Regions from separate parts of the Mesorhizobium sp. WSM4820 genome, predicted to be linked through region 3. Evidence: predicted binding sites of a transcription regulator. Region 3 holds the regulator's gene; each other region holds the start of a gene.
What was found. Region 3 encodes PhoB, which activates phosphate uptake and scavenging genes when phosphate is short. Its sites were predicted from a motif close to TGTCATNNANCTGTCAT; they were not measured.
Positions count from the first base shown of each region.

Region 1 (5,202 bases), on a different contig from region 3:
ATGGCGATGCCGGCGGTGAAGCCGACGGTCACCGGATAAGGAATGAATTTGATGTAGGTGCCAAGCCTGAGGTAGCCGATGACGAGCAGCAAGACGCCGGCCATCATCGTCGCCAGCAGCAACCCGTCGACGCCGACCCGTGCCACGGTTGCCGCCATCAGCACGATAAAGGCGCCCGCCGGCCCGCCGATCTGGAAACGGCTGCCGCCCAGAGCCGAGACGAGGAAACCGCCAATGATGGAAGTGTAGAGCCCGCGCTCCGGAGACACGCCCGATGCGATCGCGATCGCCATCGACAGCGGCAGCGCCACGATGGCCACGGTCAGTCCGGCGATGGCATCGGCCTTGAAGTGCTCTGATGTGTAGCCTTCGCGCAGCACCGTCGCCAGCTTCGGCGTGAACAGTTCGGAAAATGTCGGCTGCGCCGGTTGATGAATTGCCCGCTGGGTTCGATGCATGGACTGCCTTCCGCTCCTGATGCATGCCGCCAAAAAGTGCACAGCGGCCACGCATAAAACCAAGCAGGCGGCGGGATCGTCGGCAGGACTGTCGGCGGTCGCCGTCGCGACTCTATTTCGGCTCAGCCTGGCGGGTTCTGCGGCACGACCGGCTTGAGGCGCACCCCCCTGCCGCCGCGCTCGCTGGCCTGGTTCTCGCCGATCAGCTCCACGCCGGCCCGGTCAAGGGCATGGATGACCTTCATCAGCGTATCGACCATGCCCCTGACCACGCCGTCGCTCGCTTCCATGCGCTGAATGGTTGGAAGCGAAACCCCGGCGCGCTCGGCGAGCGTCTTCTGATCGATGCCGGCCAGAGCCCTTGCGGCGCGCATCTGCGCGGCAGTGATCATCGGCTAAAAACCCCCGTCTGAGTCTGCATTCCATGTATAATACCATCATTTTGATGGATCAAGCATCATCATGCACATGTCAGACATGTGCACACCAGGCCGTTTGCATCTTGGCGAGCCTGCGCGCCCGCTGGGCCAGCACGCCCCAGCCGCCGCAACTTAGAGGAGAATTGGCGCAGCGTCGTTCGGAACGGGCGGTTCAGGCGCCGGTGGTCTGCCCGCGCCATCGCTGGAACGCCCATGCGACCAGCCAGCACAGCATCGCCCAGGCGAAGCCGGCGCACCAGCCGGCCAGCACGTCCGATGGCCAATGAACGCCGAGATAGACGCGGCTGATGCCGACGAGCAGTGCTGTCAGCACGGCAAGTGCCAGCACATAGATCTTGGTCGTTCGCCCAGGCAGGAAACGCGACGCCATGCTGCCCAGCGTCAAATATGTCACCGCCGACAGCATCGCATGGCCGCTTGGAAACGAAAGCGTCGCCACGTCGGCGAGATGCGAGACCAGGTCGGGGCGCGGCCGATCGATTCCTAGCTTCAGCGTGCTCGACAGGGCCTGCCCGCCCGCCACCGCGACAAAGACCAGAAACGCTGCTCCCGGCTTGTGGATCAGCAGCAGATAGACGATCACCGCCACTGTGATCAGCCCGAGCACGATGGCGCTGCCGAGGCTGGTAATGTCGCGCATCGCCCCTTCCAGCCATAGCGGTCCGATCGGATTGTCGGGCTGGCCCGCTTCACGGAAGGCGAGCATAATTTCCGTGTCGAAGGCGTGCGGCGTGGTGTCCCGCGCTACCTCCATCAGTTCCTCGAACCCCCACAGCCCGCCAGCGATGACCAGTCCGGCCAAAAGCACCGGGAATTCGATCCAGTTGAGCAGCCTGTTTGCGGTATTCTTCATCGGGCCAATCGTCTTACAGCGCCGCGCGTCCTTTTGGACGCGCAAAGGACGCTGTAGCACTTTGATTTGGCACATGATCCTTTCCGAAATCGTTTCGGGGTCATGCGCAACTACAGTTTTTGCAGATAGGGCCCGAGCGTGATCAGCGCCACCGCTGCGACGGCGAGCACGATGCCGGTCGCCTGCAACGAATTGACGCGCTCGCCGAAGAACACCAGTGCCACCACGTTCACCGACACCAGTTGGATCACCGCCGACAGGCTGAACGACACCGACATGCCGAATTCACGGATCAGCCTCAGCATGATCAGATTGCCCGCTGAATAGAGCGCCAGAGTCAGAACGATCTTGCCGAGGCTCGGCGCCAGCCCCCATTGCTTGGCCGCCGTCGCCGCCAGCAGGAAGATCACTGTCGAAATGCCGAGCTGCCCCAGTCCCCAGAAACTCACTTTTTTGTTCCTCCCGACGCCGTGCTTGCGCGCCTGCCGCAGATCTTGTTTCGGAAGCGTCGGTCGCGGTCAAGCGGCCTGATCAAAGACATGAAATCGGGCTGGAAATTGGTCGGCAACGTCATCAAACTGTGATCTGCTGGCGATACGCGGTCAGTCAAGCAACACGCTCCAGCCATCCCAAAGAGCCAGAGGCACGCCCCCATGACTGAACATCGCCCCGACGCCCATTTCCGCACCAGCCTGCTCGAGGAAAACGATGGGCCAGGAACCAATCCCACTGACAACCAGACGATGGGCGAAATCATCGCCGCGCGATTCTCGCGCCGTGGTTTTCTGCAGGGATCGCTCGCGGCAACCGCCATCGCCGCCACCGTCAGCCCGCTCGCGCTGATCCTCGCCGACGATGCCCGCGCCGGTGGCGGCTCGGTCTTCAGTTTCGACGAGGTCGAGGCAGGCGTCGACGACAAGCACCATGTCGCTGCCGGCTACGACGCCGACGTGCTGTTGCGCTGGGGCGATCCGCTGTTTGCCGATTCACCGGAATTCGATCCGACAAAACAGTCGGCGCAGGCCCAGGAAAGACAGTTTGGCTACAATAACGACTATGTCGGCTATATCCCGATCGACGGCTCGGCCGAGCATGGCCTGCTGGTGGTCAACCACGAATACACCAATCCGCATCTGATGTTCCCGGGCCTTGTCACCATCGTCGATGGGGAGGCCAAGCAGGCGCCGCTGAGCAAGGAACAGGTCGACGTCGAGATGGCCGCGCATGGCGGCACCATCGTCGAGATCCGCAAGGCATCAGGCAAATGGCAGGTGGTGCGCGACGGCAAGCTCAACCGCCGCATCACCGCCAACACCGAGATGGCACTGTCCGGCCCCGTCGCCGGCCACGACCGCGTCAAGACCAGTGCCGATCCGACCGGCACGAAGGTCATCGGCACTGTCAACAATTGTGCCGGCGGCGTCACGCCCTGGGGTACCTATGTCATGGCCGAGGAAAACATACACGGCTATTTCTCGGGCGAGCTGCCGGAAGGCCACAAGGAAGCCACCAACTACAAGCGCCTGGGTATTCCCGAAGGCGCCTATGAATGGGCTGCGCATTACGATCGCTTCGACATCGGCAAGGAGCCGAACGAGCCGAATCGCTTCGGCTGGATTGTTGAGGTCGACGTCAACGATCCGACCTCGGTGCCGAGGAAGCGCACTGCCATGGGCCGCTTCAAGCATGAGGGCGCTGAATCGATCGTCGCCAAGGATGGCCGTGTCGTTTTCTATCTCGGCGACGACGAACGCTTCGACTATGTCTATAAATTCGTCACGGCCGGCAAGTTCAACGCCGAGGACCGCGCCGCCAACATGGATCTCCTCGACGACGGCACGCTCTACGTCGCCAAATTCGCCGAAGACGGGTCGATCGAATGGCTGCCCATCGTCTTCGGCCAGGGCCCGCTGACGGCGGAGAACGGCTTTGCCAGACAGGCCGACGTGCTGATCGAGACGCGCCGTGCCGCCGATCTGCTCGGTGCCACCAAGATGGATCGCCCCGAGGACATCCAGCCCAATCCGACGACTGGCAAGGTCTACGTCATGCTGACCAACAATTCGAAGCGCAAGACGGACCAGGTCGACGCCGCCAATCCGCGCGCCGAAAACGCCTTCGGCCATATCATCGAGATCGTCGAGGACGGTGGCGATTTCACTGCCGCCAAGGGCAAGTGGGAAGTGCTGTTGAAATGCGGCGATCCCTCAGTGGCCGAAGTTGGCGCCACCTTCTCGACCGCAACCACCGCCAATGGCTGGTTCGGCATGCCGGATAATTGCGCCATCGATTCGGCCGGCCGGCTTTGGGTCTCGACCGATGGCCAGGGCCCGAAGGCCACCGGCCGCACCGATGGCCTGTGGGCGGTCGACACCGAAGGCGAGGCGCGGGCGACCTCGAAACTGTTCTTCCGCGTGCCGATCGGCGCCGAAATGTGCGGCCCGCTATTCACGCCCGACGACCAGACCGCCTTCGTCGCGGTTCAGCATCCGGCCGATGGCGGCGAAGACTGGGAGGCTTTTGGCCGTCCCTCTTACTACGAGGACCCGTCGACCCGCTGGCCTGACTTCAAGCCCGATATGCCGGTGCGGCCGTCGGTCGTCGCCATCACCAAACAGGGCGGTGGCAAGATCGCGGTCTGAATCACTGCAAGGCGCTAGCAGCGCCAAGGAAGGACTTCGTCGATACGAAATCCTTCCTTTTCCTGATGCGCGGGAATGCGCCTGATGGGCTCATTCGGCGCGCTGAACCACGGCCACGTTCATCATGCTTCTCAACCTGAAGCCAATGGACTCGTATAATCCTATGGCCGTGGTGTTGCTGGCATAGGCGTGGAGATAGGGAACTTCGCCGCGCGCCGCTATCCGGTTTGCCACGAACAGCGACAGCAGCCTGCCCAGGCCACCGCCTCGAAATTCCGGATGTGAGCACACCCCGCTAAGTTCGGTTTAGCCGGGTTGCTTCATGCGTTCGCCGGCCATCGCCGCAAGTCGGCCCTCGATCTTCACACCCCAAAAATCGCCTAGGCTCAAGGCTTCGAGCGTGAATGGGCCAGGCTTGGTGACCAATGCCAAGGCGAGCATCTCAGCTGCATCGTCTCGCGTCAGACGTTGCACGCGCTTGTCGGAGACCATCTGCAATGGCCGCTCGGCAATCATCTGAACCCCGGGCGCGGTCGAAGTCGCCGAGAGTTCCGCGGGCAGAGCAATGGCGTCCGCCTGAAGCAGGATCGCACTCTCGCCTGGGGAGACAAGTTTTCCGAGCGCCTGCAGGCTTTCCGCATCGTCCGCGGCACTGGCGGCGAAGGGAGCTATCGAGGGCCGATACCGCATGGCGAGGTCGTCACCTTTCGCGAAGGCTTGGTGTCGCGTCCGAAGCGCGCTCCACACGGGACGGTCAAGCAGGTATTTCATCGCGTGGCACCTTCCGGCTTCTTTACACGACGGTCGAG
Region 1 covers NZ_JBVVQN010000002.1:517,623-522,824, reverse strand. Annotated here, with positions in the region: gene AC0L2R_RS05890 (SulP family inorganic anion transporter) at 1-458, opposite strand, end outside; gene AC0L2R_RS05885 (helix-turn-helix domain-containing protein) at 581-850, opposite strand; gene AC0L2R_RS05880 (phosphatase PAP2 family protein) at 1,050-1,751, opposite strand; gene AC0L2R_RS05875 (hypothetical protein) at 1,862-2,200, opposite strand; gene AC0L2R_RS05870 (PhoX family protein) at 2,405-4,393, shown strand; partial or broken gene AC0L2R_RS05865 (GNAT family N-acetyltransferase) at 4,484-5,164, opposite strand; gene AC0L2R_RS05860 (MarR family winged helix-turn-helix transcriptional regulator) at 5,161-5,202, opposite strand, start outside.
Region 1: the regulator PhoB is predicted to act here: its motif matches at 2,320-2,336, upstream of AC0L2R_RS05870 (PhoX family protein).

Region 2 (5,202 bases), on a different contig from region 3:
GCGTGCCTTCATCGCCGCCGCCCGCGAAGTGAACGTTTTCGTCAGCGACAAGGCGCCGGTCTGAAGACGCAGCGAAATCTGATCTGATCCGCCTCGCGGGCCGAGTGCGCTTTTACTAAGGGGCAATCGCTTCAGCTTGCGCTGCCCCCATTGCCCTGCCCGTCCTCCGCAGCAGCTGCGCTGCAGAGGGTGGACCGGGCATTTCTCACCGGACGGGGAGAAAGCGGCCTGCACCAAGGGTTTCGGCAATCTCCGGCGTTGCAGAAAGCGCGCCAAAGTTGCGGCCAGTTCCCTTCTCGCCGTCACTATGAAGCGATTGCCCTGCAGTTTACTCTGCGGTTTCCGTTTCGGTCTCGGACGTGGTCTCGTCTTCCGGCTTCGAACGTTCCTTGGCTGCAACCTTGGCCGCCTGCTTTTCCGCCTTCTTGGCAGCCTTCTGCCGGTCGCGTTCCTTGCGTTCCTGGCCGTAATTCGGTGCTCGCGCCATATCTCTTCCTTTCACAATCCCAAAGGTTCTTAGCCCTGCCTAGGAGCATTGGGCTACAAACACAACACCGCAAAGAGCGATCGGCTCCATGGACAGCCAGGCAGGCCGGCTGAACACGGTTCCGTGGCTTGCAAGATAGCTGGCACAATGGTGTAGGAGGGACCACAAGCCGATTTTTCACCAAGTGACCGATGGCCACCCTTCAAAGAAACGCACAGAAGCTCTTCTACTATGCGCGCAATGCCGTGCGCGATATCGCACCGCAGGCGCTGTTCCGCCGCAGGCTCGCCGGGTTGCTCGATCAGGCCAGGCTTTCGGACGGATCGGTCCGCGCGCGTCTCAACTGCTACAACAGATTGCAGGACGCTTTCGCGCCGAGCGGCGGGGCCGTGCCCGTCAGCCGGCTACCGAGAGGCCGGAGCATGTATTACTACGATCTGAAGGAATTTACCCGCTACTTCGATCCCGATTTGCGCATCGATCTCGAATTTGGCGACGTCGTCGACGTGCCTGCGATGCCGTCGATCGTCAAGGATCGGCCGATCGCCGGCGACAACAGCAACGGGGTGCTGTTCAAACTCAACAAGTTCCGCCACTTCCACATGCCCGCCGACGATGTAGCCTTCGCGGACAAGCTTCCGGTTGCGGTGTGGCGCGGCGAGCTCAACAACCCGATAAGGACCTTGCTTCTGGAGGTTGCGCGCGATCTGCCCTTTTGCGATGTCGGAACGCCCAAACCGACGGCAGCGCCGGAATATCGCAAGTCTTATCTGAGCATCGACCAGCAGCGGCGCTGTCGCTACATCATTTCGCTCGAAGGCAACGATGTGGCGATCAACTTGAAATGGGTCATGAGTTCGAATTCGCTGTGCCTGATGCCACCGCCGACATATGAGACATGGTTCGCCGAAAGCGAACTCGTGGCTGGTGTTCACTATGTGCCGCTCGAACCCGATTTCACGGATCTTGCCGAGCGGGTGCAATATCTCGAACGGCATCCGACTGAGGCCGAACGCATCGTTGCCGCCGCCAACGCCTATTGCCGCCGCCAACGCCTATTGCCGCCGCCAACGCCTATTGCCGCAAGTTCGCCGACGAGCGGGCCGAGCAGGCGATCTGCTTGCTCGTGCTCTACAAATATTTCGTGCTCAGCGGCCAGATCGAGCCTGATCCCGAGGTCTGGCGTTTTATTTCAGGCTAAGCCCGCGGCGACTTCGACCTGATCCGGATCGTTGTCAGATGTCCTCCCGGTCAAGAACCAGATCGGCCGGACCAAACCGGTCTTTTGCCGTGAATTGCTGGTGCCAATAGGGGTAGAGAACGGGCGGGCGGCTCACAGCGTCGAGGCGTGCGCGCTCATCGCTGGTCAGCACCAGGCCGGCTGCGGCGATATTGTCCTTGAACTGCGCTTCGGTCCGTCCGCCGATCACCAGCGAACTGACCGCGGGCCGGCCGAGCAGCCAGGCAAGCGCCACCTGCGCCGCCGAAACGCCATGGTTCTCGCCGATATGGGCAAGCACGTCGACGATCCGCCACAGCCGGTCCTCGTCGCGGATCGGCGGTTCGGTCCAGCCGCTGATCTGGCGGGCGGTGGCCTGGTCGCGGTGGTATTTGCCGGACAGCAGTCCACCGGCGAGCGGGCTCCATACCAGCACGCCAAGCCCCTGGTCGACCGAGATCGGCAGCAGTTCGTATTCGGCTTCGCGCGCTTCCAGCGTGTAGTGGATCTGCTGGGTGACGAAGCGCGGCTGGTGCTGGCGGTCGCTGATCCCCAGCGCCTTCATCACTTGCCAGCCGGAATAGTTGGAGCAGCCGACATAGCGGATCTTGCCCTGGCTGACGAGCGTGTTGAGCGCGGCGATGGTCTCTTCGAGCGGCGTCGTGCCGTCCCATTCGTGCAGGAAATAGATGTCGATGACGTCGGTCCTGAGGCGCCTCAGGCTCTTCTCGCACTCGCGGATCAGATGATAGCGCGACAGGCCCTCATCGTTGGGGCCGTCGCCGATCCGCATGCGCGCCTTGGAGGCGATCAGCACATCGCCCTTGCGTCTGCCGCCGAGCGCTTCGCCGATGATCTCTTCCGAAAGCCCGTTCGAATAGACATTGGCGGTGTCGATGAGATTGATGCCGGCATCGATGCAGAGGTCGATCATCCGGCGTGCCTCGTCGAGATTGGTCTTGCCGACCGCCGAAAATGCGCCAGCGCCGCCAAAAGTCATGGTGCCCATGGTCAGCGTCGAAACCTTCAGCCCGGAACGGCCGAGTGTGCGGTATTCCATGTCAGATCCTCGCGATTGCGTTGAAAAGGGTGATTTGAAGGTTGCTCGGGGAAACCTGGCATTTGTAGGATAATTCGAGCCGCTTGTCGTGCGTGCCAGGCAGGCTGATCGATCACATCTCGCGGAGTTGGGCGACCGGCGTGCGGGCCGGCTGCAATAAAACCGTCATTGCCGACCTATATGCAAGTCGGCTCAAGGTGTCCGATCTCGGCCGGCAGGCCGAGGCCGACGCGGGCGTGCACGCGGAGCAGCATAAATGACCGAAGCAAAACAGAATTCTCCCGCCAGGGACTGGCTGGAAGCGGAACTCGCCGACACGCTCGACGAGGACTACGAGCTGGAGATGTCGGAACCGGCGCTGTCGCTGGAAATCGCCAAGATCTACAAGAACGCGCATCCGCCCTCGATGGATCGCCTGCAATATTTTCGCGACCTGATCACGCTGCAATCCGAATTGATCAAGCTGCAGTCCTGGGTGGCTTACACCAGGAAGAAGCTGGTGGTGGTTTTCGAGGGCCGCGATTCGGCCGGCAAGGGGGGCGTCATCAAGCGCATCACCCAGCGGCTCAATCCGCGCATCTGCCGCGTCGTCGCACTTCCGGCGCCGACCGAGCGCGAGAAATCGCAATGGTATTTTCAGCGCTACGTGCCGCATCTGCCGGCAGGCGGCGAGATCGTGCTGTTCGACCGCTCCTGGTATAACCGCTCCGGCGTCGAGCGTGTGATGGGCTTCGCCGAGCCGGACCAGGTCGAGGAGTTTTTTCGCGACGTGCCGGAGTTCGAGCGCATGCTAGTCCGCTCCGGCATCACCCTGGTCAAATACTGGTTCTCCATCACCGACGAGGAGCAGCAGATGCGCTTTCAGATGCGCATCCATGATCCGATGAAGCAGTGGAAGCTGTCGCCGATGGACCTGCAGTCGCGCGTGCGCTGGGAACAGTATACCAAGGCCAAGGAAGAGACCTTCGCCCGCACCAACATCCCCGAAGCCCCCTGGTTCATCGTCGAGGGCAACGACAAGAAGCGGGCGCGGCTGAACTGCATCGATCATCTCCTCAAGCAGATGCCTTATGAGGAAGTGCCGCACGAAGAGATCACGCTGCCCGATCGCGTCTTCAATCCAGAATACGAGCGCCAGGTGCTGCCGCGCGAGCTGTATGTTCCGGAGAAGTATTGAGGAGCGCGCCTCTTCCTTCTCCCCTTGTGGGAGAAGGTGGATCGGCGCGCAGCGCCGAGACGGAAGAGGGGTGTTGGAAGAAATGAGGCGCTGGTGATCCTGGCGCTGTGCGCCCGATTTGAACGTAGGTGTGCGCCAAGCTGGAACACCCCTCATCCGACCGAGCTTCGCTCGGCCACCTTCTCCCACAAGGGGAGAAGGGGGAACTTAACCAGGCTCACGCCCGCTCGATGGTGACATGCATGGCATTCGGCGTGCCCACCTGCTCGCTGTAGCGGTAGCCGAGTTTGACCATGTCGATGCCAGCAAAAAGGTTCTCGCCTGAGCCGAGCAGCATCGGCGATATCGCCAGATGCATGTCGTCGATGAGCTTTTCCCTCAGATATTGCCGGATCGTGGCGACGCCGCCGCCGAGCCGGACATCCTTGCCGTCAGCCGCGGCTTTTGCCTTTTCCAGCGCCGAGTGAATGCCGTTGGTCACGAAATGGAAAGTCGTGCCGCCCTCCATGACGATAGGTTCCCGCGGATGGTGGGTGAGTACGAAAACCGGCACATGGTAGGGCGGATTGTCTCCCCACCAGCCCTTCCAGGTGTCATCGGGCCAAGCGCCGCGGATCGGTCCGAACATGTTGCGGCCCATGATCCACGCGCCGGTGTTTTCGAAGCTGCGCGTTACGAACGCGTCGTCGGTATCCGTGGTCCCGCCATTTTCGCCGGACATGTTGCGGAAGGTTCGGGTGCCGAACATCCATGTGTGCAGGGCTTCCCCGCCGACGCCCAGCGGCTCTTTCAGGTCCTGGTCGGGACCGGCGCCGAAGCCGTCGATAGATACGGTGAAAGCGTTGACGCGAAGCTTTGACATGAGGACCTCCCTCTAATCCAGTTGTGAAATGCAAGCAGTTGTTATTAGCCAGACTGATTGCATTTTGCAAGCGGAATTTCGCCGCCGAGCATAAGCGGCTGGTTTGGCCAGCATCAGGGGCCACCGCAAAGAGGGTGGTTGCAATAGCAGCTACTTGCGCCGCGACGCCTCGATTATGCGCTCGACAGCTAGGCGAAGCGGCGACAGACTGTCTGTCACCACGGTCCAGACGATGGCGTCGGAAGTCTTGTGGTATTCGTGACGCAAAACGTTGCCAATTCCACGAATCTGTTTCCAGGGAATTTCTGGAGCAAGAGCGAGCAAATCGTCCGGGATGTGCCGGGTGGCTTCGGAAATAATCTCGATGCCGCGCTCCACGCCATGACGAAGCAGCCAG
Region 2 covers NZ_JBVVQN010000001.1:115,663-120,864, forward strand. Annotated here, with positions in the region: gene AC0L2R_RS00560 (DUF982 domain-containing protein) at 1-64, shown strand, start outside; gene AC0L2R_RS00565 (hypothetical protein) at 329-487, opposite strand; gene AC0L2R_RS00570 (glycosyl transferase family 90) at 679-1,710, shown strand; gene AC0L2R_RS00575 (aldo/keto reductase) at 1,723-2,766, opposite strand; gene ppk2 (polyphosphate kinase 2) at 3,023-3,943, shown strand; gene AC0L2R_RS00585 (dihydrofolate reductase family protein) at 4,161-4,805, opposite strand; gene AC0L2R_RS00590 (HepT-like ribonuclease domain-containing protein) at 4,956-5,202, opposite strand, start outside.
Region 2: the regulator PhoB is predicted to act here: its motif matches at 2,919-2,935, upstream of ppk2 (polyphosphate kinase 2).

Region 3 (5,202 bases):
AGCGGCGATCTATCTTGAGGAATTTGCGCCCAAGAACCGGCTGACGACGATGATCGAAGTGAATATCAACAATCTGGCGGCGGTGCCTTCGATCGTCTTCGGCCTGCTTGGACTTGCCGTATTCCTGAATTTCTTCGGCATGCCGCGCTCAGCCCCGGTGGTCGGCGGCATGGTGCTGGCGCTGATGACCTTGCCGATCATCATTATCGCCTCGCGCGCTTCGCTGCGCGCCGTGCCGCCGTCGATCCGCGAGGCGGCGCTTGGCATCGGAGCGTCCAAGGTCCAGACCGTATTCCATCACGTCCTGCCGCTGGCGATGCCGGGCATCATGACCGGCACCATCCTCGGAATGGCGCATGCGCTGGGCGAAACCGCGCCGTTGCTGATGATCGGCATGGTCGCCTTCATCGTCGACATTCCCGGCGGCTTCACCGATCCCGCAACGATCCTGCCGGTGCAGATATTCATGTGGGCGGATTTCCCGGAAGCGGGGTTCCAGCAGAAGACTTCGGCGGCGATTTTGATTTTGCTGGTGTTTTTGGTCATCATGAATGCCATCGCGGTGATACTGCGCAGGCGCTTCGAGCGGCGCTGGTAAGGAGTAGAGGATATGAACATCATGACGGAAGCCGGCGTCGAGCAGAAACTGAGCAGCGCAAGCAACGCCCCTTCGATCAAGATGAAGGGCGAAAAGGTTTCCGTTCACTACGGCGAGAAGCGAGCACTGTTCGACGTCGATCTCGATGTCCGCGAGCATCAGGTGACGGCGTTGATCGGCCCATCGGGCTGCGGCAAGTCGACGTTCCTGCGTTGCCTGAACCGAATGAACGACACCATCGATATCGCGCGGGTGAGCGGCAAGATCACGCTCGACGGCGAGGATGTCTACGACCCGAAAATCGATGTCGTCGAGCTGCGAGCTCGCGTCGGCATGGTGTTCCAGAAGCCGAACCCGTTTCCGAAGTCGATCTACGAAAACGTCGCCTACGGTCCGCGCATTCACGGCCTGGCCAGGACCAAGGCCGAGTTGGACGGCATCGTCGAATCGAGCCTGAAGAAGGCCGGCCTGTTCAACGAGGTCAAGGATCGCCTGCTCGAGTCGGGTACCGGCCTGTCCGGCGGACAGCAGCAGCGCCTGTGCATTGCGCGCGCCATCGCCGTGTCGCCGGAAGTGATCCTGATGGACGAGCCCTGTTCGGCGCTCGATCCGATCGCCACCGCCCGCGTCGAGGAACTGATCGACGAACTGCGCCAGAACTATACGATCGTCATCGTCACCCATTCGATGCAGCAGGCGGCGCGCGTGTCGCAACGCACGGCGATGTTCCATCTCGGCTATCTGGTCGAGGAGGGCGCGACCGACAAGATGTTCACCAACCCCGACGACAAGCGCACCCAGGACTACATCACCGGCCGGTTCGGCTGAGCGGTCCGGCGAATTTCGAACACGAGGACAGCACCATGGGTGAACACACCGTCGCATCTTTCGACGAGGAACTGGAGCACATCGACCGGCTGATCCGCGACATGGACGAGCTCGCCGCCGCAATGGTAGCGGCCTCGATCCGCGCGCTGCTTGCGTCGGACAATGCGATGGCGCAGCGCGTTGTCTCGGACGACGCCATCATGGATGCGCGGCAGCGCGAACTCGATGACAGCGCCATCACGCTGATCGCCAAGCGGCAGCCGATGGCGCAGGATCTGCGCGCCGTGGTTGGCGCAATCCGCATGGCTGGCGATCTCGAGCGCATCGGCGATCTGGCCAAGAACATAGCCAAACGGGTCAGCGCAGTCGGGCAGAGCGCGACGCCGCGTAATCTGTCGCACGGTATTGACGCGATGGCGGATCTCGTTCTTGTGCAGCTGCGCGGCGTGGTCGAGCACTATGTGTCGCGCGATGCCGGCGCGTTGAAGGAACTGCGCGCCGACGACCAGAAGATCGACGTGAAATACACGGCGGTTTTTCGCGAGCTCCTGACCTACATGATGGAGGATCCGCGCAACATCACCGCCTGCACGCACCTTCTGTTCTGCGCCAAGAATCTCGAGCGTATCGGCGATCACGTCACCAACATCGCCGAAAACGCCTACTTTGTCGTGACCGGGCAGCAATTGCCGGCGGATCGCCCGAAGCTCGACGAAACGACGATGTCGGCGCCGGCGACATGACAGGAGTGACCGGCCGATGATCGCGCCGCGCATCATGGTGGTGGAGGATGAAGAGCCGCTGGGCGTCCTCCTCCGTTACAATCTGGAATCCGAAGGCTATCAGGTCGAGGTGGTGACGCGCGGCGACGAGGCCGAAATCCGGCTGCAGGAAAACGTGCCCGATCTTTTGGTGCTCGACTGGATGGTGCCGGCGGTTTCCGGCATCGAGCTTTGCCGGCGGCTTCGGGTGCGCCCCGAAACCGAGCGGCTGCCGATCATCATGCTGACCGCGCGCGGCGAGGAGAGCGACCGGGTGCGCGGCCTTTCGACCGGAGCCGACGACTATCTGGTCAAGCCGTTCTCGACACCGGAATTCATGGCCAGGGTCAAGGCGCTGCTGCGCCGCGCCAAGCCGGAAGTGCTGTCCAGCGTGCTCAAGGTCGGCGACATCATGCTCGATCGTGAATCGCACCGGGTCTATCGCAAGAAGAGCGAGATCCGGCTCGGGCCGACCGAATTCCGGCTGCTCGAATTCATGATGCGGCACCCGGGTCGGGTCTTCTCGCGCAGCCAGTTGCTCGACAATGTCTGGGGCGAGACGATCTACATCGACGAGCGCACTGTGGACGTCCATGTCGGCCGGTTGCGCAAGGCGGTCAACAATGGTCGCATGCCCGATGTCATCCGCACCATCCGCGGCGCCGGCTATGCGATCAGGGAAGACTAGCTGATACCTGCGCTTCCGGCGTACCCCAAAGTACGCTCCGCTCCGGATCTCGGAACCCACCATTCTCGACTCGGCCTGACCTGAATCTCAACACACCCCAAGTCGCGACCCGGGAATCCCTGCCTTCGGATTCAAGCCACGTTCTTTCCGACCGAGCCGGCTCGTGCCTGGATGCTCGGCGCGAAAATCTCCTGATCGACGAAGCTCAGCGCCCGCATGGCGCAGCCTTCGCGGATCAGCGGCAACTCATTCGGCTCGGTGTCGAAGGAAATCGAACCCGAATGCTGGCCGCCGGCGGTCTGGGCGATGGCCTCGCGCAGCGCCGGCTCGATCAGGTCGAAGGCGGCAGCGCTGGCGCCGACCATGGCCACCGGCGCCGGATCGATCAGCGCAAACAGGCTGCCGAGCCCGAAGCCGAGCGCCTCGCCGGCCTTGCGGTAGGCTTCGCGCTCCGGTCCGTCCGTCTCGCGCGCCCGGGCCGCCAGTGCCCGCATCTCGGCGTCGCTGACATCGGCGACCGGCTCTGCGTTCTCGCTCAACAGCCTTGCGTTGCGCCAGATGGCGTAGTTGCCGGCATAAGCCTCGACGCAGCCGCGCCGCCCGCAGCGGCAAAGCGCGCCGCCCGGCCGATGGATCATGTGGCCGAATTCGCCGCCCGAGGAGTGGGTGCCGGTGAACAGCTCGCCCTTCAGCACCAGCCCCATACCGATGCCGTGCGAGAGCAGGATGGCGATGAAATCATCGCGGTAGCGATCCGGGTGGCGCCAGCGCAGCGCCACGGCCATCATGTTGCAGTCGTTCTCCATGATGGCCGGGATGCCGAACTCGCGTTCCAGAATGTCGGCGAAGGCGATGTTCGTCTGCGGCGTGATCGGCGACCACAACATGGCGCGCGCATGGGAATCGGTGATGCCCTGGATTGCCAGCGCGATGCGGGCGACGCTTTGGACATCGAGGTCGGGATCTTCGAGCCGGCGTCGGACGATGGCGACACATTCGCCGATCAGCGCGTCGCGCGACATGGTCAGCGTGTCCAGCCGGCGCTGGTCCTCGGCGACCACTTGTCCGGCATAATCGATGACGGCGACCGACAGGAAATTCAGCGACAACACGACGGCCAACACCGCAGCGGCTTGCGGATTGAGGCTGAGGCCGACCTGCGGCCGGCCGCGTTTCAGCGAAACCGTCTCGCTCGCCTTGCTCTCGGCCAGGATGCCTTCCTGGATCAGGTCGGCAGAGATCGCCGATATGGTCGAATGGCTGAGGCCGGTGGTCGCGGCGATCTCGGTCCGCGACGGCTGGCCTGCCCGGCGCACGGCCGAAATCACCATCGCCCGGTTGCGCCGGCGCAGATCGTCATGACGGATTCCCACCGACATTTTTGTTTCCTCCTCACCGCCGCGGCCGCTCATGAATCGGAAGCCGTCGGTAATGTCCGACAAATACTGGCAGAAGCAGAAGGGGCTGTCATTATTTATTCCGAGCCTCGAAAAAAAGACCGACAGGACGTCAAAATCCATCAGAATTGGTGTTGACAGTGCTTCGGCGTTGGACCAGTATTTTTTCGAGGCTCGAAAAAATAGGAGCCTTTGTGCCGGCCTTCGGGCCAGTTGGTCGCGCCCTACGCGGCGCAGGGAGGAATATCATGAAGAGATTCGCAGCCGCCATTCTGGCGGGGGTCGCCATGTCGCTGACGCTCGCGTCGGCCGCGCAGGCCAAGGATAAGGTCATTGGCGTTTCGTGGTCGAACTTCCAGGAAGAGCGTTGGAAGACCGACGAAGCCGCCATGAAGGCGGCGATCGAGGCCGCCGGCGACAAATATATTTCCGCTGACGCACAGTCCAATCCCGGCAAGCAGCTGACCGACGTCGAGAGCCTGATCTCGCAGGGCGCCAACGCGCTGATCATCCTTGCGCAGGATGCCTCGGCCATCGGTCCGGCGGTGCAGAAGGCGCTGGACGAAGGCATTCCGGTCGTCGGCTATGACCGGCTGATCGAGAACAAGGACGTTTTTTATCTGACCTTTGACAACCAGGAAGTCGGCCGCATGCAGGCCCGCGAAGTGTTCAAGGTGGCGCCGGAAGGCAATTACGTCTTCATCAAGGGCTCGGGCGCCGACCCGAATGCCGATTTCCTATTCGCCGGCTCCATGGAAGTGCTCAAGGATGCCATCGACAGCGGCAAGATCAAGAATGTCGGCGAGGCTTATACGGACGGCTGGCTCCCCGCCAACGCCCAGAAGAACATGGAACAGTTCCTGACCGCCAACGACAACAAGGTCGATGCGGTGGTTGCCGCCAATGACGGCACCGCCGGTGGCGTCGTCG
Region 3 covers NZ_JBVVQN010000018.1:5,778-10,979, reverse strand. Annotated here, with positions in the region: gene pstA (phosphate ABC transporter permease PstA) at 1-598, shown strand, start outside; gene pstB (phosphate ABC transporter ATP-binding protein PstB) at 611-1,426, shown strand; gene phoU (phosphate signaling complex protein PhoU) at 1,462-2,169, shown strand; gene phoB (phosphate regulon transcriptional regulator PhoB) at 2,186-2,875, shown strand; gene AC0L2R_RS25255 (ROK family protein) at 3,007-4,254, opposite strand; gene xylF (D-xylose ABC transporter substrate-binding protein) at 4,521-5,202, shown strand, end outside.

Region 4 (5,202 bases), on a different contig from region 3:
CCGCTTCCTGATGCGCACCGACTGGGGTTTTGTCCATCAGAACCCCGCCGACGGGCTGCGCATGACGGTTTCGGCCGGCGCCAATGTCGGCGAGCGGTTGATGGCGGTCGGCGATCGCCACTATGGCAAAATCCGCGCTACCGCCGTCGACTGGCTGTCGCGCGTAGAGATCGACGAGGACCGTATCGACGACGAACCGCGCGCCTTTTCCGGCGGCATGCGCCAGCGCCTGCAGATCGCCCGCAACCTCGTCACCGGGCCGCGGCTGGTGTTCATGGACGAGCCGACCGGCGGCCTCGACGTCTCGGTGCAGGCGCGCCTGCTCGACCTGTTGCGCGGCCTGGTCACCGATCTCGGCCTGGCGGCGATCGTCGTCACCCACGACCTTGCGGTGGCGCGTCTGCTGTCGCAACGCATGATGGTGATGAAGGACGGCCGCGTCGTCGAAAGCGGCCTCACCGACCGCGTGCTTGACGATCCCCGCGCGCCCTACACCCAGCTTCTCGTTTCTTCCATTCTGCAGGTGTGATCATGGCAACCCCGCTCGTCGTCTCCGATGTCGCCAAGAGCTTCACCATGCATCTGCGCGACGGCATCAGATTGCCGGTCGTCGCCGGCGTGTCGTTCTCGATCAGGAGCGGCGAATGCGCCGTGCTCGGCGGCCCCTCCGGCGCCGGCAAGAGCTCGATCCTGAAGATGCTCTACGGCAACTATGCCGTCGATGCAGGCCAGATCATCGTCCAGCACGAGGACGGGCTCATCGATCTGGCGACGGCCAGCCCACGCACCGTGCTTGCCGTGCGCCGGCTCACGATCGGCTATGTCAGCCAGTTCCTGCGCACCGTGCCGCGCGTCTCGGCGCTGGATGTCGTCGCCGAACCGCTGGTCGAGCGCGGCCAGGACCGCGAGGTCGCGCGCGGCAAGGCACGCGCCTTGCTGGCGCAACTCAACCTGCCGGAAAAGCTCTGGGCACTGCCGCCGGCGACCTTTTCCGGCGGCGAGCAGCAGCGCGTCAACATCGCGCGCGGCTTCATCACCGACCACCCGATCCTGCTGCTCGACGAGCCGACAGCCTCGCTCGACGCCAGCAACCGCGACGTGGTGATTGCGCTGATCGCGGCCAAGAAGGCGGCCGGCGTCGCCCTGCTTGGCATCTTCCACGATCACGATGTGCGCGAGGCAGTGGCCGACCGCGTCATCGACGTGACCGCTTTTGCCGCCGGGAAAATCGCCGCATGACCAGAAAACTGTCGGAAACGCCGCTGGTCCACGAAACGGCGGAAGTCGACAACTCGACGCTCGGCCGCTGGACCGAGATCGCCGAACGCTGCCGGCTTTCGGAAAGTACGCTCGGTGACTATTCCTACATGATGCAGGACTGCAGCGCCTGGTGCGCGACGATCGGCAAATTCGCCAACATCGCCGCCAGCGTGCGCATCAATGCCACCAACCATCCGACCTGGCGGCCGACGCTGCACCATTTCACCTATCGCGCCTCTGACTATTGGGACGACGCCGAGCACGAGAGCGAATTCTTTGCCCAGCGCCGCGCCAAACGGGTCACCATCGGCCACGACACCTGGCTTGGTCACGGCTCGACCATCCTGCCCGGCGTCAGCGTCGGCGACGGCGCAGCGGTCGGCGCCGGCGCCGTGGTGTCGAAGGACGTCGCGCCCTACACCATCGTCGGCGGCGTGCCGGCCAAACCGATCCGCGAACGCTTCGACCGCCGCACGGCGGAACGCTATCAGGCGCTTGCCTGGTGGGATTGGGACCATGCCCGCCTGCGCGCCGCGCTCGACGATTTTCGCGCGCTTTCGGCGGAAGCATTTCTGGAAAAATACGGCGGTTAGTGAATGGTGAATGGTCAATAGTGAATGGCGGCAGGGAAGCCGTTCTTGTCACCATTCACCATTCACTTGATCGAACCGCGTCCGCCGGCTCGCCCCTTCCAGGCTGTGGATGGTAACAAAACTGACATCAATCCGACACCGCGGTTTCACGCGGCTGCGCTAGCCAAGGTTAACAGACCTTCGAAACGCGACTGGACTGGAACCGGCCTATGTCAGCAACCTCAGCCACGCTCGAAATCCGCGGCGTCACCCGCCGGTTTGGCAGGAACACCGCCGTCAGCAATGTCGACATCTCGATCCCGCACGGCCAGATGGTCGGCATCATCGGCCGCTCGGGTGCCGGCAAGTCGACGCTTTTGCGCATGATCAACCGCCTCATCGATCCCAGCCAGGGCTCGATTTTCTTTGACGGCGCCGAAGTCTCGAGCCTGCGCGGTTCGCTGCTCAGGCGCTGGCAGCGCGATTGCGCCATGATCTTTCAGCAATTCAACCTAGTGCCGCGTCTCGACGTGCTGACCAATGTACTGCTCGGCCGGCTCAATCACCGCTCGACCGTTGTCAATCTGCTCGGTGTCTTCTCCCGCGAGGAACGGGCCGAGGCGATCGCGGCGCTCGAGCGTCTCGACATCGCCGGCACGGCGCTTCAGCCGGCCGGCACCTTGTCCGGCGGCCAGCAGCAGCGCGTCGCGATTGCCCGCGCCATGATGCAGCAGCCGAAAGTCATCCTCGCCGACGAGCCGATCGCCTCGCTCGACCCGCTCAACGCCAAGGTGGTGATGGATTCGCTGCAGGACATCAATCTGCGCGAGGGCCTCACCGTGGTCACCAATCTGCACACGCTGGATACCGCGCGCAACTATTGCAACCGCATCATCGGCATGGCCGCCGGCAAGGTGGTGTTCGACGGCCCGCCCGAAGAGCTCAATCGGGAGGCTGTGCGCATGGTCTATGGCGCCGACAGCAATGGCGGCGAAATCTCCGAGGCGATCACCTCGACCAGCGTCACCATCAAGCAAAAAATCGTCGCATCCGCCGGACCGCTCGAGCCCGCATTTCCCGGCTACTAGGTCGACGATCCGGCAAGTGGATACCGGTATACGAGTATACGAAAGCAGACGACGAAAGAGCGCCTGGACCGCCAGTACGCGCATCAAGGCCGGGCATAACAAAGCGCCGTCAAAATTCGAACGCTGCCGGCGCGATGCCGGAACCAACAGGAGAGACGCGAAATGTTTAGAAAAATACTTTTCGGTGCCGTTTCCATCCTCGCCATGGCGGTGGGCGCGGTTCAGGCACAGGATCTGAAGGAATTCCGCGTCGGCATTCTGGGCGGCGAGAACGAAGCCGACCGCCTGCGCAACTACCAGTGCTTCGCCGACCACATCAAGCAAGTCCTCGGCGTCGAAAAAGTTTCGCTGTTCCCGGCCGCCGACTACGACGGCGTCATCCAGGGCCTGCTCGGCGGCACGCTCGACTTTGCCGAGCTCGGCGCTTCGGCCTATGCCAAGGTCTATCTCGAAAACAAGGACGCGGTTCAACCGATCCTGACGACGATCCAGACCGACGGCTCGACCGGCTACCGTGCGGTCATGGTTGCGCGTGCTGATTCCGGCATCAAGACGCTCGCCGACATGAAGGGTAAGAAGCTCGGTTTCGCCGATCCCGATTCGACTTCTGGTTACCTGATCCCGGTCACGTCACTGCCCAAGGACATCGGCATGGATGTGAAGAGCTACTTCGCGTCGACCGGTTTCGGCGGCGGCCATGAACAGCTTGTCCTTGAAGTCCTGAAGGGCACGTTCGATGCCGGCACCACCTGGGCCTCCGGCGTCGGCGACTTCAACGACGGCTACAGCTCGGGCAATCTGCGCAAGATGGTCGACAAGGGCGTCCTCAAGATGGATGACCTCGTCGAACTGTGGCAGTCGCCGCTGATCCCGAACGGCCCGCTGGTATTGCGTACGTCGATCGACGCCGGCGCCAGGCAGAAGATCACCGATTTCCTGACCAAGCTTCCGGAAACCGATCCGGCCTGTTTCTCGGCGATACAAGGCGGCGATTACAAGGGCTATTCACCGGTCACCCCAGAATTCTACCAGCCGATCATCGACGCCCGTAAGGCGAAGATCGGCTCTTAAGCAAACTGCCACAACGCCGCCGGGGCCACGTGCCGCCGGCGGCGTTGCCGCATCAGGGGCCGGGGATCTAGCGATGAGTGCGACCGAAATTTACCGCGCGCCCGCGCTTTCACCGGAGGGAGCCACCGTCGAGCGACACTGGCGCGATCTCGCCGCCCGCCGGCGCCTTTACACGATCGGCGGCCTGGTTTTGCTGTTTCTTGCACTCTCTGGCTCGCTCTGGTTTGCCAACGAAACCAACGCCGGAAAGTTCTTCGACCGCCTTCCCTACGTCGCCGACTTTTTCGCCGAATTGAAGCCGCGCGACTGGTTCGACCCGGTGCGCGCACTGTTCGACCTGCCGTCCCCCTATGACGACGGCAGCCTCAAGTTCGACTACCCGGAGGGCCGGGTCTACCTCACCCAGAGCATCTACATTCCGGAGTATTTCCACCGGATGGTCGAGACGCTGAACATCGCCCTGTTTTCGACGCTGGTGGGCGCCACATTCGGCTTCCTGCTCTGCTTCTTCGCCGCAGGCAATATCACGGCCAGCCGCTGGCTCCGTTTCTTCACGCGCCGCTTCCTTGAAATCGTCCGCGCCTTTCCGGAAATTGTCATTGCCGGCTTTTTCCTGGCGATTTTCTCGCTAGGGCCGATTCCTGCGATCATTGCGGTCAGCATCCATACCGTCGGCGCGCTCGGAAAGATGTTCTTCGAAGTCGTCGAAAATGCTGACATGAAGCCTGAAGAAGGCTTGCGGGCGGTGGGCGCCAATTGGGTCGAGCGGGTGTGGTTCGGCATCGTGCCTCAGGTCCTGCCCAACTTCATCAGCTATTTCCTGCTCCGCTTCGAGATCAATGTGCGCGCTTCGACCATACTTGGCGCCGTCGGCGCCGGCGGCATCGGCGAATCCCTGCGTCTTTCGATCGGCCGGGGCCATGAGGCCAAGACCATCGCCATCGTCTTCCTGCTGTTCTGCACGATTGTCGCCGTCGACCAGCTTTCGGCATGGCTAAGACATCGTCTTGTCGGCCGGCAGGCGTTCGCCTACGGGCGCGGAGAGTAAGAGAATGAACGCCGATGCCATCAACGACGTCGCCGCTCGCCACCCGGACGCTTTCCGGCGCTCGCCGTGGAAGCGCTACGCCACCCCGATCGGCATCCTTCTTTGCATTCTCTACACCTTCTATTGTTCGTGGTTCTTCTCGGTCGCCGGAGTTTTGGAAAAG
Region 4 covers NZ_JBVVQN010000011.1:174,831-180,032, forward strand. Annotated here, with positions in the region: gene phnK (phosphonate C-P lyase system protein PhnK) at 1-529, shown strand, start outside; gene phnL (phosphonate C-P lyase system protein PhnL) at 532-1,239, shown strand; gene AC0L2R_RS19290 (DapH/DapD/GlmU-related protein) at 1,236-1,853, shown strand; gene phnC (phosphonate ABC transporter ATP-binding protein) at 2,063-2,920, shown strand; gene phnD (phosphonate ABC transporter substrate-binding protein) at 3,083-3,991, shown strand; gene phnE (phosphonate ABC transporter, permease protein PhnE) at 4,065-5,039, shown strand; gene phnE (phosphonate ABC transporter, permease protein PhnE) at 5,044-5,202, shown strand, end outside.
Region 4: the regulator PhoB is predicted to act here: its motif matches at 1,976-1,992, upstream of phnC (phosphonate ABC transporter ATP-binding protein).